3 regions of the Aciduricibacillus chroicocephali genome follow, and region 1 is predicted to be linked to each of the others. Evidence: predicted binding sites of a transcription regulator. Region 1 holds the regulator's gene; each other region holds the start of a gene.
The links. Region 1 encodes LexA, which represses DNA repair genes until DNA is damaged. Its sites were predicted from a motif close to CGAACATATGTTCG; they were not measured.
Positions count from the first base shown of each region.

Region 2: the regulator LexA is predicted to act here: its motif matches at 5,110-5,123, upstream of QR721_RS04750 (YhjD family protein).
Region 3: the regulator LexA is predicted to act here: its motif matches at 3,862-3,875, upstream of uvrB (excinuclease ABC subunit UvrB).

Region 1 covers NZ_CP129113.1:1,257,483-1,267,022, forward strand. Annotated here, with positions in the region: gene QR721_RS06545 (dihydrofolate reductase family protein) at 355-924, shown strand; gene QR721_RS06550 (hypothetical protein) at 999-1,271, opposite strand; gene QR721_RS06555 (hypothetical protein) at 2,167-2,532, shown strand; gene QR721_RS06560 (hypothetical protein) at 2,723-3,271, shown strand; gene QR721_RS06565 (DUF1259 domain-containing protein) at 3,464-3,859, opposite strand; gene QR721_RS06570 (twin-arginine translocase TatA/TatE family subunit) at 4,131-4,313, shown strand; gene QR721_RS06575 (hypothetical protein) at 4,327-4,467, shown strand; gene QR721_RS06580 (excalibur calcium-binding domain-containing protein) at 4,641-4,907, shown strand; gene QR721_RS06585 (YqcI/YcgG family protein) at 5,090-5,806, shown strand; gene QR721_RS06590 (YnfE family protein) at 5,842-6,102, opposite strand; gene lexA (transcriptional repressor LexA) at 6,126-6,749, opposite strand; gene QR721_RS06600 (YneB family resolvase-like protein) at 7,029-7,688, shown strand; gene QR721_RS06605 (DUF896 domain-containing protein) at 7,752-7,985, shown strand; gene tkt (transketolase) at 8,067-9,540, shown strand, end outside.
Region 2 covers NZ_CP129113.1:899,808-911,139, reverse strand. Annotated here, with positions in the region: gene addB (helicase-exonuclease AddAB subunit AddB) at 1-3,424, opposite strand, end outside; gene lepB (signal peptidase I) at 3,689-4,264, opposite strand; gene QR721_RS04755 (TVP38/TMEM64 family protein) at 4,343-4,969, opposite strand; gene QR721_RS04750 (YhjD family protein) at 5,146-5,589, shown strand; gene QR721_RS04745 (competence protein ComK) at 5,483-6,004, opposite strand; gene lplA (lipoate--protein ligase) at 6,153-7,148, opposite strand; gene yhfH (protein YhfH) at 7,432-7,560, shown strand; gene hemY (protoporphyrinogen oxidase) at 7,645-9,060, opposite strand; gene hemH (ferrochelatase) at 9,060-9,995, opposite strand; gene hemE (uroporphyrinogen decarboxylase) at 10,029-11,063, opposite strand; gene QR721_RS04715 (transglycosylase domain-containing protein) at 11,178-11,332, opposite strand, start outside.
Region 3 covers NZ_CP129113.1:1,908,424-1,919,755, forward strand. Annotated here, with positions in the region: gene uvrA (excinuclease ABC subunit UvrA) at 1-1,775, opposite strand, end outside; gene uvrB (excinuclease ABC subunit UvrB) at 1,783-3,765, opposite strand; gene QR721_RS10020 (PDZ domain-containing protein) at 3,936-5,147, opposite strand; gene QR721_RS10025 (S41 family peptidase) at 5,262-6,728, opposite strand; gene QR721_RS10030 (murein hydrolase activator EnvC family protein) at 6,858-8,246, opposite strand; gene ftsX (permease-like cell division protein FtsX) at 8,307-9,200, opposite strand; gene ftsE (cell division ATP-binding protein FtsE) at 9,190-9,876, opposite strand; gene cccB (cytochrome c551) at 10,115-10,486, opposite strand; one part of gene prfB (peptide chain release factor 2) at 10,599-11,332, opposite strand, start outside.

The DNA of each region.
Region 1 (9,540 bases):
AGAAGCGATGACAGATGAGAAATTGAAAGCAAGTAAGATTGACAGGACTATCCTTGATGAGCAAGCAAAGGAGTCATAAATGCTAAATTGAAGATGTCGCAAATCAGCAATTTAAGAATGTGAAGGTCTGTCTTTAAAAGAGATAGGTTGAATTAAGAAATTAAATACATTTTGGCATTTGTTGTTATTAAGAAACGAAGAAAACACAGAGGTTAGAATAGAAGACATATTCGATGTTTGCATTTTATAGATAGTTAAAAGAGAAATAGTAAAGGAAATCTTACATTTTTCGGGAAATATCTTTAAGGGGAAAATAAACAGTATGGACTAATAATAATAATAGGGGTGAAGATTATGACCAATGAAGTTGAAAATAGAAAAGTTATTTTAGATTTAGCAGTAACTTTAGATGGCTTTATTGAAGGAGAAAATGGGGAAGTTGATTGGTGCATAATGGACTCTGAGATGGGATTCATTAATTTCCTAAATCAGATTGATACTATTTTATACGGGAGAAAAAGTTACGATTTATGGGGTCAATTTGCTCCAGCAAATGATGCTTCAGATGCTGAAAAAGAAATGTGGGAGTTAGTCCACAGTAAAGAAAAATATGTGTTTTCTAGAACACCAAAAGAATATGACAATGAGGCGATATTTATAAATGAAAATATTCCTGAAGAAGTAAATAAATTAAAGAATGCTCCTGGTAAAGACATTTGGTTATATGGAGGAGCAAGCCTTATTACAACGTTTATCGATTTAGGTCTTGTTGATGAATTTAGATTATCTGTTCATCCTGTTATTTTAGGAGAAGGAAGGCCATTGTTTATTGATATAAAACAAAGGTTGAACTTAAGATTAGTTAATACAAAAACGTATTCCTCTGGTGTTGTTCAACTAATCTACCATTTGAATCAAGATTAAATATTTAACTATCTAACAGAAACACGATAAAAACCCCTTGATAATAAGGGGTTTTTTATTTGATAAGGCTTTAATTATTCTCCATTGAATTCCTTTAGTGTTCGCTTCACTAAATAAGCAAGGTGACTCTTTGTATAAATTTCTTTTTTCTCATGGTCCTCAGATTTTATCAGGAAACCATACGCAATACCAACAGTCGATTCATGTTCAATCAGAAGCTTTAATTTCCTCATTCGTTCCGTAACTGACTGATATTCCAACAGCATGTCCGGGGTGCTATCTACCTGAAGGGCGATATCCAGGCATAAGTATCTTTGTGCAAGCTCTCGCTCTTTTATCGTAATCATCCGATTCACTCCTTTACTACTATTATATAGAATAAACTAATTTTATGCCGGATGATTAAGTGAATATTGTTGGTATGTAGCGTTTAACGACTACACCCCCAAAACACCCCCAAATTAGAACCACGATAGAAAGGTATGAAAATATAAAAAACGAAAAGCCTCGTAATGACGGGGCTTTGACTAACTATATAAAAAGGCTAAATACATAGCATAGATTACAACTATACATCCATGGGAGCGCGGGCAGTACATAAGCATATACTAAGACTTTAAGGGGCTTAAATTATTGATTGGGGTACAGGCCTGTGCCCCAATTTTTATTTAGCATGTAGATATCGAATTACTTCTAGTCCATCTATATAAGAATAGACTTTCAGAACGATTTAATATGCACTAAATAATTTTGAAGTTGCTGAATTGAGAAACCAGTGGACCGATACAACGACTTCTTGGGATATAAAGACAATAACTGTAATTGAGTTAAAGTCATGACACTAGCATGGATCACTTCGCCTGGATGATATTAAAATTTGCGCAGATCGTTGTGTCCAAGCTCGCTGATCTAAAGGCAAGGATACATTAAGAAAAATACGGATGTTTGGAGCGGTGTGCGTGGGTAGGGATTTGGACTATTGTAGATGGATGGCAACCCTAAATTCTAATAAAAAATAGAGGGAGAATTGGTCACATGGGTTTAGATTTAATGAAATTGTTCGATGGTTATGTAAGGAATTATCAATCTCTAAATTTAACTATCATCACGGTAGGCATTCGTTCACAATGACTGAGATAGAATAAATTTTCTAGGCTGGGATCCATGTTGGGGTACTATCCTTTTACAGAGGATACTTGTAACGGTAAAAACAGACCTATGGATCTTACATGGTGGGATGACATGGATGGGGATGGTTGGAACACACTTGTTTTACATCTAGAAAGGGAAAATTTATTCCGCAAAGATTATGAAACTCTTGAGAAACTCTTTGTCGAACGTGAAGCTATCATTCCGGAACATGTTATAGGGATTATGAATGTTAAAAGTATTGAAAGAATGCAAGAACTTATATATTTAGCGCAGCAAATGTGTAAAATCGAAAATGTCTTATTGGTGTTTAGAACACCTTCTAGCGGTAAATATAATGGTCTCTGTGACGAAGTGTATGCTTATTTATTAAATAATAAAAATGTAATTGATACAAAAGTTGCTTATATTTCAGAAATTTCCGGACTCCTCTATATGTTTTACGAAGACGAACGATAAAATGATTTATAAACAAGTATATTTTTAAAGAGATATAATAAAATTAAATTATACTCTATATATTTACTTGTAGACCATCCAAAGAAACTGTTACATATGAATGAGTCTTTTTGTTTTAAGATTGGAATTAGGAAATAACGTTTATTACTGTATTGAATAATAGAGAGTCTCTAAAAATGTGGAGGTACATATGTACAAATGGTTTGGATGCCTGATGTTAAGTTGTTTATTCTTCCTTAGCGGATGCATGAGTTCTACGGCTTATAAAGATAAAGATGTTGCTGCAGTTGTTAGGGGAGAAAAAATTACGGTTGGCTATTTGCGTTTTTTGTATCCTGATGATGCATTAACGGATATGGTTGAAGGAGCTGTTAAAGCCAAGTTGGCTGAACAGGAAGTGAAAAAGATGAATATAGATATTTCCAAACAAGTTATAGATATAAAGGAATCCCATGGTACGTATCCTCCAGATGAGTTGAAAAGTGCAGAAGCACAATCCATTCGGACATTTGCAGATCCACAGGCAGCTAAGCTTGGGATTGAACCACAAGAATATTATAAAAAATATACAGAGACATCTGCGAAAATGGTTGCTTATATTAATACCTATACTTCAGAAATATTGGGTGAACTTAAGGATGATGAGTTCGGTATAGAAGAATATGATCATCATGCAAATGAGTTGTTGGACGATTTAGTGGAACAAAATAAAGAAGCAATTGAGATTCGAATTAAATAAATAGGTTTCATATAAGAGAAGTATTACAAAAAATGGAGAGAGAATGACATTATACCTCACCTTTTCCCTATAAATAAAAACAGATCAATGACTTACCGTCATGATCTGTTTTTTATTTTGATCAGAAATCGCTTTAAAGTGAGTTAAAAGCACACTGTGCAAAACAGCTCATGAACAGGGAGCTATTTAAATCTAAAATAATCCTGCATCTTCAGCAGCTTCAATACTATTCCTTGCAAAATCAAATGGATTCCCTACGTTTTCCCAATGCACATACATCAATCTCGGGTTATCAAATAACCAATGGTTGTGGAGTGCTGTAACAATAATCCCTCTCTCTCGGAGTTCAGAAAGAAAAGGATTAATCTCCCTTTGGAGAATAACGGTTTCTCCTAAGTTCAAGGTCTCACCGCATTGACTACTTTCAAATGATAGAGCAAATGGTAGAGCTAAAGGGGATTTTGTTGTTCTGTTTAAAATCTTCGCATCAATCTCTCGTAGTCTTGAAACCGCACATACACCATCAGTGGAAGATAAAATCAATCCTCCAATTATTTCAGCTAATCTTGCGCAATAACATGAATTCATTGTTTCACCTCCTTACACACTTATAAGATATGTAAGGCGTAAATGCTTGTTTAGGTGATAAAGCCAAATTTAAAAGAAATGATTTAATAGTTTATATAAATAGTGAAAAATCCATTGAGAAAATGCGGATTTACAATAGAGAAAGCTTTAAACTAATTTCTTCTATTTTAAATGCCTTTGTAAAATTTATGTAAAAGCCATATTAAACTCGAGTAATTTAATCGGCTTTGATGTATAATCTGAAAAAAATATATTGAGGGTGGGAAGAAGAATGTTTAGCAACATCGGGATGCCTGGAATGATCCTTATTCTCATTACAGGATTGATTGTTTTCGGACCGAGCAAACTACCCGAGATTGGGAAGGCACTTGGAGCTTCATTACACGAATTCAAGAAATCCGCCAACGAAATTATAAATGAAAATGATAATACTAATAAAAATGAACAGGCCTAGAAAAGGTGATTAGATGCAAATTGATAAAAGTAATTCAAGTGATCATAATAATGGCTTTGATAAATGGGATGGTATAATTGCCAGTGCTTTGGTAATTTCATTGGTTATCGGATTGATAGCTGTAGTAATTGCAATTTATGGAATGGCAGGGTGAAAGAGGAAAATCAGCAGAATGTTTTGTTGAATATACTCATAGATACAATAACAGTACATAAGTAAGAAGCAGACCAGCGAAATTTACGGTCTGCTTCTTTGTGAAAAAAAATTGTTGAATTTTGCCAGTTTTTGTATTAATATAAAATCAAATTTTGAGGGGGAAAATTACCTATGTTTAAAAAGATTTGTATGGCTGTCGTATCGTTAGGATTGCTTCTAAGTCTATCGTTTATATCAACAGATGTAGCAACAGCAAAAGCGAAATACTATCAGAATTGTACAGAGTTGAACAAAGATTATGCTGGCGGTGTCGCTAAGTCTTCTACAACTAAAAATAAAGGTGGAAAAACAAGATACAAACCATATGCTTCAAAATCTCTATATGAAACTAATAAAAACAAAGATCGTGATAAAGATGGAATTGCTTGTGAAAGATAATTCCTGTATTGAAAAGCGCATTTTTCTTATGAAAATGCGCTTTTTTATTTTATATAAATGATATTAATGCTCTATGCCATCCTGGGTGATCGTAACAATTTTTAAACGTCTACATAATTTGTGATGAGCGACTTTTAAAGATAATTGTGAGCGATTTAGAGGAGGCATATTAAATTGTGAAGATGGTGGATAGGAAATTCCTGTTAAACCATGAAGAGAAGTTGCCAGGCTGGGTTGTGGAGCAATATGAAGCTTGGAGAGAGATTGTGGAAAACAAGCAGTTTCCGTGTTATTTTGGCACACAGGCTGAAAAGCATGGGCATCTGCGCTATTGTTACGCAGAAAAAGAAGATTTGTCCTCTCTGCCGAAAGTCTTATCAGAATTTCTTATATTATCTAAGTCAAGTGAGAAGCGACATGCCTTGGTACTGTTTATCAAGCCATTGGAAAAGGAAATGTCTTTTGAATTTTATAAAAGGGTATTCTGGAGTATTTTAAATAACTTGCATGCAAGTGACCAAATGGAGTGGCCACATCAGTTCCCAAGAGATCCAGAAGATCCGGATTGGGAATTTGTATACAATGGAGAGCAAATCTTCGTGTCTGGTAATATGCCTGCCTATAAAAACAGAATAACAAGAAACATCGGTAAATGTCAGATAATGATATTTCAGCCGAGAAGAATTTTTAAAGGGATTGAATCACATACAAAAGCTGGTAAAAAAGCGAGCGAGTTTATTCGTAAACGTGCTGCCGCAATAGAAGATATGCCTCCACATCCTGATTTAGGTCAAATTGGAACAGATAAATTGGAATGGAGGCAATATATCATATCAGATGATAATGAAAAAGAAATAGGAAAGTGTCCTTTTCATCCAATTAAAACAGAGAGCAAATAATGTAAAACCCCTTCAAGCCAAAGAGCTCGAGGGGGCTAGTTTTTACATATTCGATTATAGAATGTTACTAAATCATCAAAAGGGTATTCTCCGAGGGCACAGTCGATAGCTAGTTTGATAAAACTTTCAAAGTCCTCGTCCTTATCAATCTCCTTCAGCAACTGTTTCTCAAAAGCCATGACCGTTTTACGTTGGGCAAGCATGGCTTCTTTTCTCTCATCACTTGGCGGGTCCATCGAGCGTATAACATTGTTGCGAATTGCCATGACATAATCCCAAATTTGGTCTCTTTCCACACGCAGCCTCCTTCAAAAACGAATCAGGAAATTGTTCGATATAGGCCGATTACTTTGCCTAGAATTGTAACATTGTTATAGATGAGCGGTTCCATTGTAGCATTCTCCGGCTGCAAACGAATATGCTCTTTTTCTTTGAAGAAGCGCTTTACTGTTGCTTCGTTCTCTTCAGTCATTGCTACAACGATGTCCCCATTATCGGCTGTATGTTGTTGTTTAACAATAACCATATCTCCGTCTAATATTCCGGCTTCAATCATGCTTTCTCCTTGAATGACAAGCACAAAAAGATGATCATCAGGCCCTGCCGTATTCTTTGGAAGAGGAATGAATTCATCTATATTTTCCACAGCCGTAATAGGTATACCAGCTGTTACCTTTCCAATAACAGGAGCATAACGCACTTCTTCTTTCGGTATGCCTGCTGTATCCGATATATCGAGAATCTCTATAGCACGTGGCTTTGTAGGATCACGGCGTATAAACCCCTTGCTCTCGATTCGAGACAGATGACCATGGACAGTTGAACTTGAAGCGAGGCCAACCGCCTGGGCAATTTCCCTTACAGAAGGCGGATAACCTTTCGTCCGTACTTCATCTTTTATGTAATCAAAAATCATTTGCTGTCGTTTAGAAAGCTTTGTCATGTCGCTATCACCTCTTGAATAAGTCTTGTTAGTAACAGTCTATCATTTACACATAACAAAAGCAAACATTCGTTCTAAAAAGACCTTGACAAGACCGTACGTTCTGTTTATTATCGGGTTAGACACAAAGGAACATTCGTTCTAAAAATGGAGGAGATGTTACTCATGTTCAGCAAAATTGACAAGACAGATGCATTCTATCTCGCAACTTTTGGATTTTCTCTTATTCTGCTATACTTGTTCTTAATTATTAGCTGATTCGGTATGAAGGAGAGCATCATGAGAGCAATCATATATTGCAGGGTTAGCACAACGAAAGATACACAGGAAACATCTCTATTAAGACAAAAAGAAGAACTGAAAGTACTTGCTGACAGGCATGGAATGTCTATTGTCTCATTAATTGAAGAGCAGGAAAGTGGCTATGAAATTGAGCGGGAAGGCCTCTTTACGATGCTTGATGCATTTTCAGCAGGGGAGGCAGACTGCCTATTAATACAGGATGAAACTAGGCTTGGACGGGGAAATGCAAAGATTGCTCTGTTTCATCAGTTGAATAAAATGAAAATTCCTGTCTATACTGCAGTTCATGATGGTGAACTGGAATTATCTGAATCAGACTCTATGGTCCTTCAAATCGTTGGGATTGTGGAGGAATATCAACGCAAAATTCACAATATGAAAATTAGACGAGGAATGCGTAAAGCAGTTGAAAACGGTTATGATCCAAGTCGTAATTTAAAAAACCGGGATTTATCCCCTGGTAGGGAGCGAATTGATTTTCCTGTTGAGGAAGTTGCCCGGATGCGTGCAACTAAGATGACATTTGAGGAAATAGCCTCTGTTCTGAATGGCCTGGGGTACAACGTTTCCAAAGCAACAGTGCATAGACGATATCAGGAGTATAAAAGAATTGAAACCGGCCACTTGAAAGAGTAAAATATAACTATAGGCAATAGTAGGCCTATGCTTTCTTATTTTTCTGCAAGGAGGCGGTAAAATTTGATTACAAAACAAAAACTCGCTCGTATAAATGAGCTTTCAAAGAAGGCAAAATCAACTGGTCTAACAGAAGAGGAAAAAGCCGAACAGAAACAACTTCGTCAAGAATATTTAAAAAACGTACGTGAGTCGTTTACGAATCAGCTGAGTACGATGACAGTTATCGATCCAGCGGGCAATGACGTCACTCCTGCAAAGGTTAAAGAATTACAGGAACGCCGAAAAAAACATTAATCGATTAAGAATGCCTGTCGCTCTTGTGAACAGGCATTTTTCATTATAGAATAGGATTATAAGAAAACAGGAGGCAAACACATGTCAGCAACTATTGAGCAATTATCGATTAATACGATTCGCACACTTTCTATTGATGCGATTGAGAAGGCAAATTCAGGCCATCCAGGTCTGCCAATGGGTGCAGCACCGATGGCCTATACACTTTGGACTGACTTCATGAACCACAACCCAAAAAACTCTAAGTGGTTCGATCGTGACCGTTTTATCCTATCAGCGGGTCATGGTTCAATGCTGCTATATTCACTCCTGCATTTGTCCGGATACGGTGTATCTCTTGATGATTTGAAAAACTTCCGTCAGTGGGATTCCAAAACACCTGGGCATCCGGAAGTTCATCATACTGATGGTGTTGAAGCAACTACCGGGCCACTTGGCCAGGGAATTGCTATGGCAGTTGGTATGGCGATGGCTGAAGCGCATCTTGGTGCAAAATATAATAAAGAGAATTTCAATATTGTGGACCACTATACATATGCATTAGTAAGTGACGGAGATCTCATGGAAGGAATCTCTCATGAGACTGCTTCCCTTGCAGGACATCTTGGCCTCGGCAAACTTATCGCATTGTATGACTCAAACGACATTTCACTGGATGGAGACCTTAATCGTTCATTCTCTGATGAAACTGAAGATCGTTTTAAGGCTTATGGATGGCAAGTTATCCGGGTTGAAGACGGGAATGATATCGATGCGATCCGTTCTGCGATTAAAGAAGCAAAAGCAAATACGACACAACCAACTTTGATTGAAATCAAAACGATTATCGGCTATGGTTCGCCTAATAAATCTGCTTCTGCTACAAGTCATGGTGCTCCATTAGGAACTGATGAAGTACTTCTAACAAAAGAATACTACAAATGGTCGCATGGAGAATTTGAAGTGCCGCAAGAGGTTTATGACGATTTTGCAAACAAAATCGCAACACCTGGTGCTAAAGCTGATAATGAGTGGAATGAACTATTTGCTACTTATAAGGAGGCCTTCCCAGAGCTAGCCGAGGAGTTTGAACAGGCTATTAAAGGTGAATTGCCTGAAGGCTACGAAAAGAATATCCCTGTGTATGAAGCAGGAAAAGACAAGCTAGCAACACGGGCTTCTTCAGGTGAAGTTCTAAATGTAATCGCTGAAGCCGTACCTTCATTCTTTGGAGGAAGCGCGGACCTTGCAGGTTCAAATAAAACAACAATTAATAGTGCTTCTGACTTCTCAAGAATTAACTATGCTGGCCGTAATATTTGGTTTGGTGTTCGTGAATTTGCCATGGCTGCTGCACTTAACGGAATGGCTCTTCATGGCGGCTTAAAAGTATTTGCTGGAACATTCTTCGTATTCAGTGATTATCTTCGTCCGGCAGTTCGATTGTCCGCACTTATGAAAATGCCTGTAACATATGTATTTACACATGATTCCATTGCAGTTGGAGAAGATGGACCGACACATGAGCCAATTGAACATCTTGCAGCTTTCCGTGCAATGCCTGGACTTTCGGTTA
Region 2 (11,332 bases), 360 kb from region 1:
TACCAATTTGCGGATCGAATTGGCACACAGAACTGAATGGGCAAAACGTGCAGGCAACTTGATCCTTTAACTCATATGGATTCAAATGGATGCCACCTGATGTAATGTCCAGTCCTGCCTGACTCATCAGTTGATGAATATGACCTTCGAGCTGGTTGAAAGTCTCTTTCCCAGCAATACTTGAAGCCTTTGTGAAAGAACCAGATTTGGTCAGACCTGCGGGCACAATCGGGCTTGTCCCACTCTCCGTTGATTTATCCATGAGCCGGAAAACTTCCTGATCTGCAAGTAAAAGGCCATTCATTTTATACTTTTTGAAAAGTTCTTCTTCAAGCTTATCTTCGGAAAGTGCCTTTTCTCCGGAGATGAACGGATTGTGCACATGGAAATAGAGTACACCTGCAGGGGAAGCTTTGAGTCCAAGCCACGCTTCTGAAGATTGCAGTACGACATCAAGGTAAGCGAGCATCTGCAATGCCAAACCGTAATACACTTCGGTCAAGTTCAATTTCTTGGAGCTGGATTTATAATCAATGATGCGCAAATAAAGGTCGTTTCCAGAAATCGACTTATCTACCCTGTCAATGCGCCCACGCAAAATGAGCTCATAACCATTTGGCAACTGCATTGTGAGTGGCGGCAATTCTTCTTTCTCCCCAAAACCGACCTCAAGCCCTACCGGGGAAAACCCGCTCATCCTAGCCTGTTCACTAAGTACATAAGCCGCTCGAGCAATGACTTCTTTCAATTTGTGTTGAATATATTCATAGCGCTTCGAACTGTGTAAAATCTGGTGCTGAAGTATGGGAGCAAGACTTTTGACAGCTTTGTTCGCATAATTTCCAGCATCCGTTTTTGTAAGCTGTGAAAAGTCCTTGCCTTCTCCTTGAACCCATTCGGCAATCTTCTTGAGTGCCTCATGGAAAAGCTGCCCAATATCAGGTGCATCAAGCTTATACGTACGCCGCTCCTGCAGTCCAAGACCATACTGGGCAAAATGCTGGTAGGAACAGCGATGGTACATTTCAAGCCGGGACACACTTGCTTTTAAGCGTTTTGGATAAAGCTGTTGTACCGTTTCCTCCGCAAGATCTGTCGGCAAGTTATCATAATGCAAACTTTGTAAAATTGCATACGTTGTACTGTATTTCGGTGTATTTTCAATGTACCAATTAAGAACGTCCAACCAAATATTCTTCACTGGATAGTTCCTTTGTTTCCTCGCCAGCTGTGCAGTCAATGCTGCTCTTGTTTTGACAGGTGTTGTAATAAATCTCTCGGCATCATACAGTTCGTCGGGATCCTGCAGCAATATGCGCTCACTGCATGAAGGGAATAAACCTTCCAGGCGTCTTATAAGCTGTGAAGGCATCTTCGCCTTTCCTTCTTCATCGCTCAGCGGATAACTCACCCATAACCCTTCATGTGCAGAAGTGAATGCCAAATAGATATAAAACCAATCATCAAGAAGCTTGCGCCTGCTCGTTTCAGCGAGTCGAACACCACGTTTCAAGAGCAATTCACGCTCATCTTCACTAATCATCCCATCTGATGGCGGCTTCATTGGCCATGCTCCTTCATTAACGCCTAGCAGGAATGCATGCGATTTGCCGTTTATACGTGAACGATCGATTGTTCCGACAATGACCTGGTCCAAGCTTGGCGGCACGTGAGCAAATTTGAGAGACTCAAGACCTGCATCCAGTGTTTCACGGAAAGCCTTCAAAGAAATGGTTTCTTTGGCACCGAGCTCATCCATTTCATCAAACAGCTGAACCATGGCATCCCATACTTGATCCTGTTCACGGGCACGTTCAATTTCTCCATGATCATCATAATAGGTGCGCCACTTCTCCAACTGTTCCGGCACCTTAAGCCGCTCCAACAAGAAATAAACCGCTTCTGACTTTTCCCGGATCGTTTCAGCTTTCCTGATTTCTTCATCAAAATTACCAAGTGCAGCTGTGACTTGCCGTCGAAGCATATTGATCCGTTTCTGCATTTGTAATTCCTCATCTGTCTGTGCAGCCTCGTCGAAGCCGCGGAAACGCTGGAACTTCCAGTCACGCTTTGCTGACCACTGATCTCTGCTTCGAATACCGTATTCAAGGACGTAATTTTCCAACTCATCAATCGCGTCTTCATTTAATGGAAACTCTCCATCCCCCTCGGGAATGAAGCCTGTTTTCAACACCCTGAAAACTGCATCATGGCGCCAATTGTTCTCAACCATCTCAAGGGCAGAACGAATCAGTTCAATAAGCACATGATGGAGCATCGGTTTCTTTTCATCTATAAAAACAGGAATCCCATAATCATCAAAAATTGTATGAATGAGATCATGGTATGTGTCAGGCTCACGCATATAGATAACAATGTCTTTAAAGCGGCAATGCTTGTCACGAACAAGGTTCAGGATTTCCTGTGCCATCCCCTCCACTTCAGCACGCGGATGTACAGCTTCTGCAATTCTTATTGGAGCCTCTCCTCTATATTCAGGGAAAGGACGAGAATCAAAATTACGCTCTAAATGGAGAAATGCTGAGCTGTTGGCAAATTTCATATCTTTGCCATCCAAAATAACTGACGTCTCCTCACCAATCCCGTTCACTCCAGCTAGCTGCTTAAACTGCCAATAAGTTTCTTTTGTTTTAAAAAACAAATCAAGCTCAGACATCTCATTTTCTTCATAAAGATGCTCTGGGTCAGCCGTCAGCGCAATTGTGACACATTCACATTTATTCATAAGAGCTTCGACTACAGCCATTTCCTTCGGTGCGAATTGATAAAAGCCGTCCAAATAGATTTCTGCATCACGGAAAAATGAAGTTGTCCCAATTCTATCTCTTAACATATCTAGCTGGTCTTCTCCGTCCATATACTTGCCAGCAAGAGCCTTTGCAAGGTGCTCATATATGTAGGTGAGGTCGCCTAGTTTCTTCTGAAGAGAAATTTCTCTTGGTGTCTTATGCGTGAACTGGTCGATGTCCGTAATTTGCTCTTCCAGCATGCCTGGTGTAATATCATACCGTTTGAATTCGGTAATCATCCCTTCCAGCTGCTCCAGGAAACCTTGTTTTTCTATTGCCTTTTGGAAGACATTCCAGCCATCATCCTTTTCATCGATAATTTTTCTGAGCATCATCCGAATTCCGACAGGACTGATAAATTGCCTCGTCCCACCTCCTGTCTCCTGAAGCACACGCCATGCCAGACGGGAAAAGCTTACTACCTGAGCTCTAATACTGCCACCCAGTTCCGGGTCGCCGAACAGCTCTTGCTCCTGCTGGAATGTCATCTGTTCAGGGACAACATAAAAAATGGGTGGTCCCTGAGGGTTTTCAATCAGCTTTTGTTTAATTTCCTCAATAATATGCTCACTCTGCCCCGCTCCTGAACGACCAAGTACAAATCGAATGCCCATTTGAATCCCTCCCACTTAAAATCTCTATCTCATTTTAGTAAATGACTGCCTCTCCGGTACTTCCACAAATTCAGCCGAAAGCCAAATCAAACATTTGTTCTCATTGTACCATAAATTTAGAGAATGAAAATCGAACATATCCCATTAATTCATTCCCCCATAAGATACCAAAAAGGAGAGAAAAATGCTTCAAAATGTCGACAACAAATATTGTCCCTCTATTTTCTGAATCAGTGTTAGCAACTAAAAAATCCCGCTATTTTCTCATTTCCATAGAGAAAATAGCGGGATTATTGCTGATTGCCATACATTCGACGGTTTTTTGGATTCAGTCCAGTGTCTATTCACCTTGCCAACAATCTGTTCCTTCTCAACAAATCCAAATGCTCTTGAATCATAACTGTCCGGCCGGTTATCACCCATTACAAAGACTGCGTTTGGCGGTACAGTCTGCTTACCCGTCTTTTCTTTAAGTGTGAAATCCTCTGTGTATTGGCCAATCTGGTCATGAATCCGGTTCTTCAGGAAAGGCTCCTCAATCTGCTTGCCATCCACGAAAAGACTGTCATCACGAAATTCAATCGTTTCACCAGGAAGCGCAATGATTCGCTTTACAAAGTCCTCATTCTCATTCGCATGAAAAACGATGACATCAAAACGTTTTGCTTCGTGCAGATTATACGCAATCCGGTTAACCTCAAGCGTATTGCCATCATCAAAAGATGGTTCCATTGATTTCCCATCCACGATGTAATTTACAAAGAGAACGGCATGAACCATCATGCCTAGCATAATAGCGACCAACATGAGTGGAATAAGCCGGAGCAGTCGGTTTCTCATAGCTGTCTCCTCCAGGTCTTTTCTTTACTCATATTTTTCCCGAAAAAACCTCTTTTAATCACACTCTGTAAATTGGTGCTACATTTTGTTCCGGCGTTGCAGCCGCTTCTCAATCAATTTTCCAAACATCCAGAACAGAACTATACAGATGCCGACCACAATGGTCTTCACAGGATTCTCAGCAAACGAGAAAATGCTCGACCCAACGTAGGCAATAGAGAAAATCATAACCGACTTACCTAATAAGACAGCTAGAATGAATTGCTGAGTGCTGACCCGACTTAATCCGGCAACAATATTAATAATGGAAGACGGTGAGAATGGAAAGCATAAGAGCAGAAATAAAGGTCCAAAACCGTGGCGATCCACCCACTCTGTCACTTTATGGACCTGCTTATGATCCGCAATTTTTCGGACCCACTTCTTCCTGCCGAGTCTGCGAACAATAAGAAATACGAGGATTGATCCTAGGCTTGAACCAGCCCAGGAGAGAATGAACCCTTTCAGTAGACCATATGCTGCCGCATTCGCAAAGACAAATACGATGAGAGGCAGAAATGGTAAAAATGCTTCTGCAAATGGAAGAAGCAATCCTGGTAAAGGACCGAGGTTTTCATATTGATTCAGCAGATATTTTACTTGCTCCTCATACTGGCCTGAATCTTTTAAATTCTGTGTAAGAATGACAAAGGTTGCTTCATGCATGTGAGTCAGTTCTCCTTCAATTCGAACATTTGCCGCATACCCTATAGTATAAACCTTTTTACAGGAAAGAATATGCATAGACCCTTTCTTTCCCGAAAAAATTCCATTGCATTCATAACAAAAATCGGGCATCATAAAATAGAACAAACGTTCTTCATCTGAAGGAGTGTGTTTTAATGCGTTATTTAAAAGAAGATGAATTCAACCTTGCTTCACGCTTTCTATTCCTGTCAATGGCTATTACGGTTCTCGAACAGGACATGAAACATTTTGCGAATGGAGCATTTAAAATCAAAGAACCTTATCTTGATTTCATTGAAAAATTACTTGTTAAAGCAAAAAAAGAGAGGCGCGAACTAAGGAAATCGATGCATGAGAGGAAAATACGAGTATCGAGACTAAGTCAGAACGAGTCATTCTCATCTTATATGTTCATTTCAGGACGTAAAGAAGAACAGCGCAACTATTTCAATCCTGCAATCAGAAAACAGGTTGAAGCAATTATGAGAGAGCTTATATTACCGGGAGCCGTTCCGACGTCCCAAAAGAGCGTGGCAGACCTTGCAGGCGTTTATCAAGCAAATAGCGAAAATGAGCCGTTCGCTGCACCTGATTCATGATGGACCCTTGTGAAGCCTCAACGACGATACTCGTACCATTTTTGAAAGTAATCTCAGTATTTTGGTTAGGAAGAGAATGAAGTGTCTCAATATGTGAATGTGCGATCCAGGAACAGAGCGCGTTTGATGGAGAGGCTGTCGGGAAAAAATACATACCGCTTGCCGGATCGATTGAGATTGGAGCTTTGTGTGTGATGCCACAAATACTTCTCGTCCCTTCTTGGCGGCCTTTAAGACTCGCACCGAAGTAAGAACAGCTCTGATCAATAATATTCGTTGGCGTTCGGGAAACGACATATTCAGCATCCTGTTCAAGAACATATGCAGTCGTTCTGCCCTTCTCATCTTTTCTTGAAAGAATAGCAAGTGTAAGAGGATTTACTTCGTAGCTTGTTGCGTAGAGGTGATTTGTCAAATTGATTACATCCTTCCAAATATTAAAGTGGAAAGAAAGGGTCATCTTCAATCTAGCAAATTACCTTGTTTCCGAAAAGGCTGAATAGGCAAATATTTGTTCTTAAAAATGACAAAAAGGAAAAAGAGGGGGTTTGTCCCCCTCAAAATCAGTAAATTAGATTAATCAATTCTTCTTTTGTAATTTTTCCAAGATAATGTGGCACATCAATATCTGATAGTGCTTTCTCAATCGACTCACGCTCATGCTTGACTCCGACCAGCTTCTTCTCAACCTCTTCAATCGATCCGACACCGAAGAAATCACCATAAATTTTGCAGTTTTCGATGATGCCTCTTTTAACATCTAGACGTACATCAACAAGTCCTGATGGGAATTTATGTGAAGCCTGCTTGTTAAACGCTGGGGATTTACCAAAGTTCCAGTCCCAGTTTCTGTAACGCTCATCAGCAATAGCATTTACATTTTTCCAATCTTCTTCAGTCAAAACATATTGCGGTACATCTTCAACTTTTTCCACATCAAAGATATGGCGTAAAATCAATTCCTTAAATTCCTGCATTGTCATTTTTTCTTCCAGGAATTCCGATATATTCACTACTCTGCTACGAATTGATTTGATTCCTTTTGATTCGATTTTTTCCTTTTTCACATTAAGTGCAGACACAACATGTTCAATTTCTGAATCAAACATAAGTGTTCCGTGGCTGAACATACGTCCTTTTGTCGCAAATTGTGCATTACCGGAAATCTTGCGGCCATCTGCAAGCAGATCGTTGCGTCCTTTCAACTCAGCCGGAACCCCGATTGACTGAAGAGCCTCGACGACAGGTTTGGTGAACTTAGCAAAGTTATGGAAGCTATCTCCATCATCTTGTGTAATGAAGCTAAAGTTCAGATTGCCAAGATCATGGTAGACCGCTCCACCACCAGAGAGACGGCGAACGACTTTAATTCCTTTCGAATCAACATAATCCGTATTAATCTCCTCAATCGTGTTCTGGTTACGGCCAATGATGATAGATGGCTCATTTATGTAGAAAAGCAGGAAGGAATCCGTCTCACCGAAGTTCTCAAGTATGTATTCTTCCAGTGCCAGATTGATCCTTGGATCTGTAATACCTTTATTATCTATGAATTTCATTCATGTCATCCCCCATTGTTAATGCGTATCTTACATGATTTCATTTTATCCAAAACCGTCTGAACGTTCAATCAGATGTTGATCAAACAGTCAAATAACTACTCATTTTAACCGAATTGACATATTCTGCGGATATTGTCTCGTTTAACTTTTATACAATTTACAATATTAAGCATAAAAAACCCCGCTTTTGTTATAATACAGATATTGACTAATCTTAATTGTTATAATACAATGGTTGTTGTAAACAGATTTTGCCATTATCCCAAGGAGGCTTTTTCGAATGAACAACATTATTGAATTCTTCAAGAAACTGCCAAAGAGAAAATGTCGCAAATGCGGACATGAAATTAGGGAAAAGGCGGATTGCTACGTATCGCTCTGTGATGACTGCGATCATCCTGCCCGATAATATTCAAAATCGAGAGACTGCTGTCAGCAGTTGATTATATATGAGAAAGAGGCTCACCTTAATTGAGGTGAGCCTCTTTCTGTACTAATACAACTCATTTTCCAAGTGGATGAGTGCATTTGATGCAGCCTTTTCCCCTTGCTCAATGCAGTCTGGGATGCCAACACCTGCATAGGAACTTCCTGCAAGGAACACGCCAGGCAGGTTCGCTTCAAGACCAGCCTGAATCTTATTCATTCGCTCTACATGTCCGACCGTATACTGCGGACGTGCTTCCCGCCATCGGGTAATTACAGCGAATTCAGGATCTTTCTTGATTTTCATTGTTTTGTTCAAATCTTTAAGTACGATTTCCGTCAATTCCTCATCTGACAAATTGACAACTTCCTGATCATCAGGTTTTCCTACATAACAGCGGACGAGCGCTTTCCCCTCTGGTGTCGTCGTAGGCCATTTCTTATGTGTCCATGTACATGCTGTAATCCGTGTTTTGCTCTTACGCGCAACGACAAAACCGGTTCCATCTATATCCTTCCTGATGGCAGTCTTGTCAAAAGCGAGTGCCACATTCGCAGTCGAGGTGGACGGTATTTCATTCAATACCTTTAGAAAATCGTACTGGCTGAGCATTTTCGGTACTGCTTCATGTTCTGTCGCGATTACAACACGATCAGCCTTGAATACTTCGCCACTGCCAAGCAAAAGATTAAACCTGTTTTCTTTCTTTTCGATATGATCTATAGATTCATCTTTAAAAATGATTGCTCCAAGCTCCTTTTCCAGAGCTGTAATCATCGTTCCAAGACCATTCCTCAGAGATAGAAAAGCGCCTTCTTTTGCCTTTGGATTTTTCTGTTTCTTCGTATTGATTTCAGGCATTGTTGCTTGCAAACCTTTAACAAGACTTCCATGACGCTGTTCAAGTTCATGGAACTGCGGGAATGTTGCCATCAGGCTCATTTCATCAATATTGCCTGAATAGATGCCTGCCAGCAATGGTTCGATAAGCCGTTCAACAAATTCATCGCCGAATCTGTGGCGAAAAAAGGCACCTAGCGATTGGTCTCCTTCATGTTTGCTTTTAGGCAGAACCAAATCCATGCTGCCCCTTAACTTCCCCTTTGCAGAGAACAGAGAAGAGTTGAAATAAGGGCCTAATCTTGTCGGAATGCCACGATAAGAACCTTTCGGGATCTTATGTAATTTGCCGCCCGAGAGAACATACGATTGACCTGTGCCATTTCTTACAAGCTCTTCTTCAAGTCCTAGAGATTTGACAAGATCAACAGCCGGTCGCTTACGGGCGAGGAAAGAGTCGGCTCCCCGCTCAATTACAAAATCGCCATGATGCATTGTTTCAATTTTACCACCAAGTCGATTGCTGCCTTCAAAGAGTGCGATATCAATCGGCAATCCTTTTTCTTCTATCTTTTTCTTTAAAGAATAGGCGGCGGAAAGTCCAGTGATTCCGCCGCCTATAATGGCAATCTTCCTATTCATTACGCTTCACGCTGCAAGTGCTTGAGAACGACACCAGTAAGAATGTCGATAAATTCAGGCTGTGCGTTTGGCATTTCAGGTCGGTGATACTTCGCACCAAGTTCATCACAGACAACCTTGCACTCATAGTCATTATCATAGAGAACTTCAAGGTGATCTGCGACAAAGCCTACTGGAGTATAGACGAATGAGCGGTAACCTTTCTTATCGAACAACTCACGTGTCAAGTCCTGAACATCTGGTCCAAGCCATGGATCCGGTGTATTTCCTTCACTCTGCCAGCCTACTTCATAATTGTTGACTCCAGCTTCTTCAGCAATCAGTTTTGCAGTTTCATGAAGCTGATCTGCATATGGATCGCCGTACTGAAGAATTTTTTGTGGAAGACTGTGGGCTGATACGATCAGACAAGCTTTTTCACGTTCTTCTTCCGCCATCTTATCAAATGTATCTTTCACACGTGTTGACCAGTAGTGAATGAATTTAGGCTCATCATACCAGCTTTCTACAGATGTTACGGAGATGCCGTATTTATCAGCCTCTTCCTTCGCACGTCCGTTATATGACTTGATGGAGAAGGTTGAATAATGCGGTGCAAGGACGATTGTTACAGCTTCCTTGATACCAGCCTTGTTCATATCAGCAACTGCATCCTCAATGAATGGCGCAATATGCTTCAAACCGATGAACAATTCGAATTCAATTTCATCCTGTACTTCGTTAAGACGATTTTTCAGACCTTCAGCTTGGTCATCAGTAATCTTAGCAAGTGGAGAAATACCGCCAATTGCCTTATAACGGTCCTTCAGATCCTGAAGTGCTTCGTCAGACGGCTTGCGACCGTGACGAATATGTGTGTAGTAAGGCTCGATTTCTTCTTCTTTGTGTGGTGTGCCATATGCCATGACAAGCAGACCCATTTTTTTCTTTTCCATGTTAGTAGCACCTCTTAGTCTTCAGATTGAAATTTATCTTTTAGTATAGGAATGAATTAGCTCTGTGAGCCTTTTCAATGTTGCCGGTTCGATATCAGGTGTAACTCCGTGACCCAAATTGAATACATGATGGCCATCTTTCATGCTGGAATCAAGAATCGCTTTTGTGCGTGTTTCTATTGTGTCCCAGTCAGCAAGCAAAATCGCTGGATCCAGGTTCCCCTGAAGCACCTTCGTCACGCCCATCTCTCTAGCTTCCTCAATTGATGTACGCCAATCAAGGCCGATGACATCGACAGGAAGATCATTAAATTCCATAAGTAAGTGACTGGCGCCAAATCCGAATAGAATCAGTGGTACTCCTTCATTGCCGAGTTCATTGAAAATACGCGTCATAACAGGTTTTATGAAGATCCGGTAGTCACTAACATTCAAAGAACCAACCCATGAATCAAAAATCTGGATCGCCTTCGCTCCTGCTTCGACTTGCGCCTGAATATATGTAATCGTCATATCAGCAAGTTTGTCCATGAGCAGGAACCATGTTTCCGGATCCCGATACATCATTGCTTTCGTCTTGCTGTAATTCTTTGACGGCCCGCCTTCAATCATATAACTCGCCAATGTGAAAGGCGCTCCGCCAAACCCGATAAGCGGCACTTCAAGCTGTTCCTCAGTCAACAGACGAATTGTGTCAAGAACATAAGGAACATCTTCTCCAGGATTAATTGTGCCAAGTCTTTCGGCATCCTCTTTTGTACGGATTGGATTTGAAATAACCGGGCCAATGCCAGATTTAATCTCGACATCCACACCAATAGCTGGAAGCGGAGACATGATATCTTTGTAAAGGATTGCTGCATCTACATCATAATGCTCCACAGGAAGCCGGGTTACATATGCACACATTTCCGGCTGGTGTGTAATTTCAAATAGAGAGTGCTTTTTTTTCAGCTCACGGTATTCTTTCTGCGACCTTCCTGCCTGTCGCATAAACCAGACAGGTGTATACTCTGTCTCTTCCCCGCGGTAGGCGCGGATGATCACATCGTTTATCTTCTTCGCCAAATTGTTCACCCTTTTAAGTTATCCAATTTATATTTATAATGTCCTGAATCCACTATATCATTTTCACCGAAAAAAATATTGGGGCAAGGACCAATTGTCAATAATTATTCTTATTTAAAATCCAAGTTCAACACTTTTCGACCTTTCCCCTTCAAGCCTGGTCAATGGATCATATGGTACGACATAAAATGTACGCGACTTGAACAGATCTGCTTTTGACAGAACGAGTTCTTTCTTTCCCTTCGTCTCGCCAATAAGCTGAGCCTCCC
Region 3 (11,332 bases), 650 kb from region 1:
AAGTATGCACCTGTAAGCGAGTTTGGATCTTTGAGCACATCTTCCGGACGTCCAGCGGAAACAACTTGTCCACCATGTTCACCAGCTCCAGGTCCGATATCAATTAGCCAGTCTGCAGCCATCATCGTATCTTCATCATGTTCAACGACAATTAATGTATTGTCCAGGTCACGCATTTTCAACAAAGTGCCAATGAGTCTGTCATTGTCACGCTGATGAAGGCCGATTGAAGGTTCATCAAGTACATAGAGAACTCCAGATAGCGCTGAGCCTATCTGTGTGGCCAGCCTGATTCGCTGGGCTTCCCCGCCAGAAAGCGTGCCTGCTGTCCGTGACATCGTCAAATAATCGAGTCCGACATTTGCCAGGAATTCGAGTCGGTCACATATTTCTTTAAATATTAGACGAGCAATATTCGCTTCCTTCTCTGTCAATTTGACATCAGTGAAAAATTTCTTCGCTTCTGTAATTGAAAAATCACTGATTTCACCAATATGCATTCCATTGATGAGAACTGCACGGGCTTCCTCACGAAGACGATACCCTTTACAAGTCGGACACTTTTTCGTCGCCATATACTTTTCTAAAGTTTCGCGTACAAAATCGGATGTAGTCTCTTTGAAACGGCGTTCAATATTTTTAAGAACCCCTTCAAATTCAACAGTATGATCACGTGCTTTTCCGAAATCATTCACGTAGTAGAAACGGATTTTCTCCTTGCCGCTCCCATTTAGAATTTTATCCATCTGCTCTTGAGGCAAGTCTTTTACCGGCGTGTTCATATCAATTCCGTAATGCTCGCACACACTTTGCAGCAATTGCGGGTAGTATTGAGAACTGATTGGTTCCCAAGCCGCAATCGCATGTTCATTCAAAGTAAGATCCCAGTTCGGAATAACGAGATCAAGATCGACTTCCAGCTTCGAACCTAGTCCATCACAGCTTGGGCAGGCACCAAATGGACTGTTGAAAGAAAACAGACGCGGCTCGAGCTCCTCTATGGAGAAGCCACAAATTGGGCAAGCGTGTAATTCGCTGAAAACAAGCTCTTCTTCACCGATGACATCGACAATCATTTTGCCTTCTCCAAGGGATAAAGCTGTTTCAATTGAATCGCCAAGTCTTCCAGCGATTCCTTCCTTGATGACAACCCGGTCAATAACAGCCTCAATGGAGTGCTTCTTGTTCTTTTCAAGCTTGATTTCATCAGTCACTTCCATCATTTCACCGTCAATCCGAACCCGCACATAGCCTTCTTTACGAAGTTTCTCAAGTGCTTTCACATGCTCACCCTTGCGTCCGGAAACAATTGGTGCAAGGAGCTGCATCTTTGTGCGTTCAGGATATTCAAGCAGGCGATCGGTCATTTGCTGGACGGTCTGGGAAGTGATTTCGATTCCATGCTTTGGACAAGTTGGTCTTCCTATACGTGCATAAAGGAGACGCAGGTAATCATTGATTTCAGTAACTGTCCCGACAGTTGAGCGCGGGTTGCGGCTCGTTGTCTTCTGATCTATGGAAATAGCCGGAGACAAGCCTTCTATCGTGTCTACATCCGGTTTGTCCATCTGTCCGAGGAACTGGCGCGCATATGCAGAGAGCGATTCGACATAGCGACGCTGTCCTTCTGCATATATTGTGTCAAAGGCGAGTGATGATTTACCTGAACCGGAGAGTCCTGTCACGACGACAAGTTCATTTTTCGGAATCTCAACATCGATGTTTTTAAGATTATGAGCACGTGCACCTTGAACCCGGATCATTTTGTTCTGCATAGGCTGTTCACCCTTCCGATTTCAATTCAAAGACGATATCACGCAGTTCGGCGGCCCGTTCGAAGTCGAGTGCCTTGGCAGCATCCTTCATCTCTTTTTCCATCTTCTCTATCATTTTCTTCTTGTCTTTCTTCGTCATCTTAGAGAACTTCTCTGTTTTTGCTTTATATTCTTCAGATTCCTCAGCAGCAACTGTTGCGCGGATCACATCGCGTACGTTTTTCTGAATCGTCTGCGGTACAATGCCATGTTCTTCGTTATAGGCAATCTGTTTAGCTCGACGGCGCTGTGTTTCATCTATCGCCACTTGCATGGAGTTCGTAATCCTGTCTGCGTACATGATAACTTGACCATTAGCATTACGAGCAGCTCGTCCCATAGTCTGGATAAGCGAACGCTCTGACCGGAGGAACCCTTCCTTGTCCGCATCAAGAATTGCAACGAGTGAAACTTCAGGAATATCCAGCCCTTCCCTCAACAAGTTGATACCAATCAGTACATCATATGTGCCGACACGCAAATCTCGGATAATTTCAATCCGTTCTAATGTCTTAATTTCTGAATGGAGATAGGCAACTTTCATGCCTAGTTCTTTCAGATAGTCGGTCAAATCCTCTGACATCTTCTTTGTCAGAGTCGTAATGAGCACACGCTCATTCTTCTCAACACGTTTGTTGATTTCTCCTATCAGATCATCTATCTGGCCTTCGATCGGACGGATTTCAATAGGCGGATCAAGCAGCCCAGTCGGACGAATGATCTGCTCTGTCATATCCGGTGTATGTTCCAACTCATATGGTCCTGGAGTTGCGGATACATAGATGAGCTGGTTCGTCTTCTCTTCGAATTCATCAAACTTAAGTGGACGATTGTCCAGCGCTGATGGCAGACGGAAACCATGATCGACGAGTACCTGTTTACGAGCCTGGTCACCATTGTACATGCCGCGTATTTGCGGCAAAGTTACATGGGACTCATCGATAACGAGCAGGTAATCGTCAGGGAAGAAGTCTAATAATGTATAAGGTGTGGAGCCAGCTGGGCGGAGAGTAAGGTGACGGGAATAGTTCTCGATACCTGAACAGAAACCCATTTCTTCCATCATCTCAATATCATAGTTCGTCCGCTGCTCAAGACGCTGGGCCTCCAGCAATTTATTCTCTTCACGGAATTTGTTCAATTGCTCGGCTAGCTCTGCCTTGATGTTGACAATCGCTTTTTTCATCGTCTCCTCACCAGTTACGAAGTGGGAAGCTGGGAAAATCGCCACATGCTCACGGTCGCCAATTACTTCACCAGTGAGCGCATCCACTTCACGCATCCGGTCAATTTCATCACCGAAAAATTCGATACGTATGCAGCTTGCTTCTTTTGAAGCCGGAATGATTTCGACAGAATCACCGCGTACACGGAACGTTCCGCGCTGGAAGTCAATATCATTTCGTGCATATTGAATGTCAACGAGGTCTCGAAGCAGTTCATCTCTCTCTTTTTCCATTCCTGTACGGAGTGAAACAACCTGGCTGCTATATTCTTCCGGCGAACCGAGCCCATAGATGCAGGAAACACTAGCTACAATAAGGACATCACGGCGTTCAAACAACGCTGTTGTCGCCGAGTGACGCAGCTTATCAATTTCATCATTGATGCTGGCGTCTTTTTCTATAAAAGTATCAGTGGAAGGCACATAAGCTTCCGGCTGATAGTAGTCGTAGTAACTGACGAAATACTCAACCGCATTGTTAGGGAAAAACTCCTTGAACTCACTGTACAACTGCCCAGCAAGCGTTTTGTTGTGGGCAATGACAAGTGTCGGCCGATTGATTTCATTCACAACGTTGGAAACAGTAAAAGTTTTACCTGTACCTGTAGCGCCGAGAAGCGTCTGATGCCGCTGTCCAGCAAGAACTCTTTCCTTAAGCTCCTGAATCGCTTTCGGCTGATCTCCCTGCGGCTTGTACTCGGACACAAGCTCAAACTTGTCATTCACAAGGCAAACCCCCATCTATCCATATATTTTATCCGCACCATTTGTGTGGCCGGTAAGATTCGTACTTAAAACGCTATACTCCATTTTACCATATTACGAACAAGTATTCTCGCAAACGAACTTGGTAAAACAAGAAAAAACGGACGCCCTTTTCCAGACGTCCGTCTCAATTAACCTTGTTGAAACTCACTCATTCTTCTAGATGCATACTTCTGGTCATACGGTTCTCCAACTAGGACAAGTCCGAGGTGACGGTGATCTGTATCATAAAGCGCCGTCTGTTCAAATCGCTTCTCTCCATCATGGCCAATCACTTCCAGCTTGCAGAACGAACCGCTTGTTAGAAGTGCCTCTTCTAGATCAGCCACATTGGATATTTTTGTCCCATTAACTTTAGCGACGCGCTCCCCGACTTGGATACCTCCACGAGAAGCTGGAGAATTAGGCAGTACATCAAGTGCCATCAGCCCATCTTTTCTCTCATGGAAAATTGGATTGCTTCCTTGCTCACGTCTCCGCTGCTGGAAGTGAATCCATTCTTTGCCGAGGAAGGCGAGAATAAATGCTAATGGCGCTATACGGACGTCATAAATGGAAATACAAGCAACAATGACAACTGTAAAACCGACTGTCAGCAGCTGTTTTGCCAATCTAGCTCTTTCGGTAACAGGCAGATCGCCGTGTACTCGGTAGCTGAAACCAATAACAAACGGGATTAGCATAAGTCCGTACGTATTCCCACCGATTGTGACAGCTGGCCAAAAAGTCGATGAATGCTCGATTGCTCCTAAAGGAATCAATACGAAGAACGGAACAATGCCCATCTTTTTCAGTTGATGTCCACCAATCCATCGCCCTCTTTTACCAAGTTCAAGGGAAGGGAAAGATTCATTCGATTTCGTCCGTTTCAACATAAGTGCTTCACCGATAATGAGCAGTCCGGCAAGAATCGCCAGACCCGAATAGTTGACGCCATGTGGCAGAGACTCATTCAGAAATCCTGCAGTTCCAAACCAGTATGGCAGTATGTATAAGGCAAGAGCAGCGAGTACGATTGTATATCCGGCTGACAATAAAGAAAAGCGTATTGTAATTCCAAGAAGAACGACAGCCAGATTCACAACAAGAATTGTTTCGTATGAAAATACAAAACCAGCTCCAAGCATGATGATGCTAATGATAAGGCCTGCAAGAAGCGTGAGGCTCCAAACACCTTTTGTCTCAGCAAGCAGCGGTTTGACCATAATTCCAAAATCAAGTCGTTCACGCCTGATCCGCTGCAGGCTTGCGAAGAACATGATAAAAACTGCCAAATATAACATCGGGTTCAGGAAAACCCGCCCAATGCCTTTGACCAATTCCAAGAGCCAGGATTCAACCATTCTCCCGCCCCCTTCCTGAATCATTTACTCTACATATTTTAGCACAAACCGGCCGGACATGCCCATTTGGACAAAAGGAAACCCTCCGCACTGAACGCTGCGGAGGGTAACTTTCTATTTATAGAGTGTATCAAGAGCTTTTTCAAGCTGTTTGTCGTCTTTGCCTTCGCGAATATGATTGACGACTTCTGATTCAATCTTTTCCGTTGTTTGTTTATCAGCCTTGCCTGTTATTTTTAGTCCATTGCTCTTCTGGAAAGCCTTGACTGCTTTTTCGGTCTCCTTGCTGAAATAACCGTCAGTTCTTCCTGGGTCAAATCCAAGTCCCTTCAGCATGATCTGCAAGTTCTCAATGTCATCACTTGTATGGTCGACTGTCAATACTTTATCAGCCTGTACAGGATTGGCATAGTAATACTTTGGTTGTTTCTGTTCAATCGTCGGTTTGACCCCCTTTTTATGGATCCAGTTGCCATCTGGGGAGAGCCACTTATAAAATGTCAGCTTGATTGTACTGCCATCACCTAGCGGAACAGCCTGCTGGACAGTACCTTTACCGAAGCTTTTCGTTCCGACAGTATCATAGCCTGTTTCTTTCAACGCTACAGCTAGAATTTCAGAGGCAGATGCGCTACCTTCATCAGTAAGCACTGAAATTGGATAGTCTTTTTTCTTCTTCAAGTCGGAGTAGTGTGGCTCTTTATTTCCTTTACGATCCTCAATCTGGACAAAAGGCTTGTCATTCGGAACAAAGTTCCCAAGGATATCCTCGACTGAGTTCAGCAGACCTCCTGGATTTCCTCTTACATCGATGATCAGTCCTTGCATGCCTTTTTTCTCAAGTTTCTTAAGTGCCTTGTTGAAATCATCAGCCGTCGTTTCTGAGAATGAAGTCAGTTTAATGACGCCTGTTTTCTTGCCATCAACCGTCTTCATGCTTGATTCAACAGTTTCCAAAGGTATTTCATCCCTCGTGATTTCCTTGCTGAAAGCACTTTTTGCACCAGGACGCTTGATTTCCAGCTTTACTTTAGATCCCTTTTTGCCCCTGATCTTCTCAACAGCTTCATTTAAATCGAGTCCCGCAATGCTTTTACCATCGATTTTAAGGATTTGGTCTTTCGGACGCAGTCCTGCTTTTTCGGCAGGTGAGCCTTTGATTGGGGATACAATCGTCACTTTGCCTTCCTGCATGCTTACTTCCGCACCAATTCCTTCAAATGATGCTTCGATCTGTTCATTGAACTGCTTCATCGTCTCTGCATCCATATATGTACTGTATGGATCCTTGAGCGCCTCAAGCATCCCTTGAATCGCACCTTCAGTAAGTTTCTTGTCGCTTGCCTTTTCAACATAATGTTTCTGAATCAGCTTATAGGCTTGGTTGATTTTTGCCATGGAGGCCGATTGATTGCCGTCTTCTGCTTCACCCTCTGTCCCGTTATCACTAGGGACAAGACCAATTCCTTCTTCCTGGAATTTCGCAATTGACCATCTGATGCCTGCGTAACCGCCGGCGGCAGCCCCGATCAAGAGCATAAGTATGAGCAGCAGGACGATCTTTGTCCTGTTTCGTTTCATGATATCCACACCTCTTTAAGCTACTTTGTTCGTCCAACCATTTTACCAAAAAAAGACGTCCCACAGTAAGTGTGACGCCTTTTTGTAAAATATATGCTTTTGATTAACAATTCATGATTCGTAATCAGCTTATGGCAGTACTGTTGCCGGGTCAATGGAATTGCTCTTCGCTGCGTTCCAGCCACCATGATGGACTTCGAAGTGAAGATGTGGACCTGTTGATTGACCTGTGTTTCCAATTGCACCAACAAGATCACCCGTATCCACATGTTGACCTGCACTAACAGAAATCTTGCTCATATGTGCATAAAGTGTCGTATATGTTGTACCGCCCATAGAGTGGGCAATCAATACAACATTTCCATAACCATTCATCTGTCCATCATTCGGTGTGTTTGTAGAAATAACAACACCTGGAGCTGCTGCTTTGACAGGAGTCCCTATTACATTTGCAATATCAAGCCCTGCATGCAATGTTCCCCAGCGATGTCCGTAACCGGATGATAGAGCTCCTGATGCCGGCCAGCTGAACTTCGCACTTCCTCCCGTTGAAGGCACACTGCCTGAATAGCTGCTCGTCCCTGAAGAGGATGAGGTTGAAGCTGAAGTTTGATGCTGAGACGATCTTGCTGCCTGTTCTTCAGCTTCTCTCGCCTGACGTTCAATTTCTCCTTTTTTGCCTTCTGCAAGAGAAATGGCTTTATGTACTGCTTCTTCCTGAGCTGCAAGAATTCTCTGTTCATCGTCAATGCTAACTTTGAATTCCTCAAGATGCTTATGTTCTTGTTCAAGTGATGCCATAAGCTTATCTTTTTCAGATTTTTGGTCATCTAGTGAAGCCTTCAAATGATCGAGATCTTTCTTTTGAGCAACAAGCTTTTCTTTCTTATTCTTCTCTTCGGATTTTTTGTTTTCAACAGATTTTTTCTTGCTTTGAAGTTTTTTCTTATCTGCCTCAAGTTCTTCCATGATCGTTTTATCTTGATCCATAATTGTGCCAACAGCGGTTGAGCGGCTTATGAAGTCTCCAATATCTTGGGAGCCCATGAGAACTTCAAGATATTTGATCGTTCCGCCACTTTCCTGAATGGACTTCATACGATCTTTAAGAATTTCTTCACGTTTTTTAATTTTATCTTTCAGTACTTCGATTTCATCATGCAGCTTGCGAATTTCTGTTTCAAGTTTCTTAATCTGTTCATTCGTTTTAGTAATAGACTTTTTCTTATCATTAATCTTCTTAAAAGTCTTTCCGAGTTCTTCTTCCAACTCACTCAGTTGTTTTTCCACCGTTTCCTGCTTACTTTCATTTTCATTCAGCTTTGCTTCAGTGTCTTTCTTATTGCCAGAAAGATTCGCTTTCTGTTCTCTAATGTTGCTTTTCTTCTTGTTCAGATCATCAATTTCTTTCTGAACATCACTAGCGGATTTTGCTGAAACCGTATGAATCTCAGCTGTTGTTCCAACTCCGATTAGAAGCGCTGGAATGAGCAGGCAGGCACTAAGTTTATTTTTCAATTCCGTATGCTCCTCTCTTCAGCATAATTTGCGATATTGTTTGATTTGTATTGTATGAGGTTATATTTTAAGGAACTTCCGTATACTCATGACACTGCCCCAAACACCAATCAAGACGCCAAGCAATATTACGATAATGGATAGCTCAAATGCGAACGGGTTATATGGAAGCAGATCCATGAATGAATAACTGATTTTCCCTTTGACGTAATGATCAAGATAATAATAGCCTGATAGAATCAGGATAATCGGGACAACTGAACCGAGCAGTCCGAGGAGCATGCCTTCAATGAAAAATGGCCAACGGATAAATCCATTTGTCGCACCAACCAGTTTCATGATGCCAATCTCTTTGCTTCGTGCCATAATTGTCAGTTTGATTGTATTTGAAATCAGGAAAATCGCCGTGAACAGCAAGCCAACGATCAGTACGATTCCAATGGCTCGTGCGTATTTATTAAACTGGAACAGGCGCTTTACTGTTTCTTCTCCATAATTCACTTTCTCTACATAGTTCATCTTTTCGATAGTCTTTGCTTTAGCAACGGTATCTTCCGGATTGGATGTTTTTACTTTATACACGTGATTCAGCGGGTTATCCTTCTCAAAAATTTCCCACGACCGAGCATTATCTCCGAAGCTTTTCTTAAGCTGCTTTAACTCGTCCTCCTTGGAAGAGAAGACAACTGACTTCACGCCATCCATCTGTTCAAGCTCTTCTCCAAGAAGTTTAATATCAGCTTCATCGGCCGTATTATCAATTAAGACATCGATTTGAATATCTTGTTCTACCTTTTTTGCAATCTGATTCAAGTTAAGGATGATCGCAAGTGACGCGGCTACAAGGACTAGCGTTGTCGTAACCGCTGCAACTGCGGCTACTGTCATCCAACCATTACGGAATATGTTCTTCATCGCTTCTCGGGCATGACGTGAGAGTGTACTAAATTTCATAGCCATATTCCCCCAATGCCTCGTCTCTTGCAATGGTACCGTTCTCAATCGCAATGACTCGTTTACGGATTGTATCGACAATCTCTCTGCTGTGAGTCGCCATGATTAAAGTCGTACCCCGACGGTTGATTTCCTCGAAGATCTGCATGATCTCCCAAGATGTATCTGGATCGATGTTGCCTGTAGGCTCATCTGCAATGACAATCTTCGGACGGTTAACAATTGCCCTTGCAATCGAAATCCGCTGCTGTTCCCCACCAGAAAGCTCATCCGGCAAGAAGCGGGATTTGTTCTTCAACCCGACAAGATCCAGTACTTCCAAGACGCGTGTTCGCATAGTGGAAGGCGGAGCTTCAATCACTTCCATAGCAAAAGCGACATTTTCATAGGCTGTCAGTTTCGGCAACAGCTTAAAGTCCTGGAAGACTACACCAATGTCCCGTCTCAACATCGGGACTTGTTTCTCTTTTATCGTTGAAAGTTCTTTTTCATTAATAACAATATCTCCAGCGGTCGCTTTTTCTTCTCTATATATAAGCTTGATAAATGTCGATTTGCCGGCACCACTTGGACCGACAACATAGACAAATTCGCCTTTATCAATTTCGACATTAATGCCGTTTAGCGCCGTGACCCCATTTCCATATGTTTTGTATACATTTTTCATTGAAATCATCTGCACTGCATACCACCTTTAATTCCTGTGTAAACCGGTTAATTTTAAGTCGTAATTTTATATGTATTTGCTTAACGAACAAGCTAGCCTTCTGGCAATCCACCTCATTATAACACTATTTATCAACGCATTCCGACACAAAAACATTACATTTACATTTCATATTGAAATACTTTTCGACAAAATGAAAGGCAAAAAAGCAGAGACTGCTGATCTGCAGTCTCTGCTTTTTTTGGAATTACTTATGTTCGGCAAGCCATGTAGAAAGAATACTGATATCACCATCGGCAAGGTTTCCTTTAAAGCCAGGCATGCCGCCTCTACCTTTTTCAATGATTTTCTTGATTTCACTTTCACTCAGCTGTGAACCAATATTTTTCAAGCTTGGACCCGCTCCGCCAGACAAATCTTGTGCATGGCATGAAGCACAGTTGTTGGAGAATAGTTCTTCTGCTTTTGCAGAATCTACTTTGCTTTCTCCAGGTGTTGCAGGTTTAGATGTTTCAGTTTTATTATTGTTGTTTTTCTCTTTGCTGTCAGAATCATCATTTCCGCATGCTCCAAGTACTAGAGCGGAGCCAAATACAATTGCCATAAGCCATTTCTTCACGATTCCATTCCCCCTTAGTCGGTTAATAGTTTCCTAACTATTATAACCGAACAAGGAAGAATTAAACAGAGAAGTCCGGGATATTAAACATATCCCGGACGATAGAAAGAGACTACTTTACTTGTGAACGCAAGTATGCATCAATAAACTGATCAATATCGCCATCCATAACACCTTGGACATTACCAGCTTCGGTATTCGTACGATGGTCTTTTACCATTGAGTAAGGATGGAAAACATATGAGCGAATTTGGCTTCCCCAGCCGATTTCCTTCTGTTCTCCGCGCAATTCAGCGACCTCTGCCTGCTTCTTCTCCAGTTCAAGTTGATGAAGCTTCGCCTTCAGCATTTTCATAGCCTGCTCACGGTTCTTAATCTGAGAACGCTCAGACTGGCATGTGACTACTGTATTAGTTGGAGTATGGGTAATCCGTACAGCAGAGTCAGTAGTGTTAACGTGCTGACCACCTGCACCACTTGAACGATAAGTGTCGATTTTAAGATCGTCTGACTTAATCTCGATATCTACATCTTCAGTAAGTTCTGGAATAACATCACAGGATACAAAAGATGTATGACGACGACCTGAAGAGTCAAACGGTGAAATTCGGACAAGGCGGTGTACACCTTTTTCTGCTTTAAGGTAACCATAAGCATTATGTCCCTTGATCATAAGAGTGACACTCTTTACACCAGCTTCATCACCAGGAAGATAGTCGAGTGTTTCCACTTTGTAACCTTTATCTTCTGCCCAGCGCTGGTACATGCGAAGGAGCATGCTTGCCCAATCTTGAGACTCAGTTCCTCCCGCACCTGGATGCAATTCCAAGATGGCATTATTCGCAT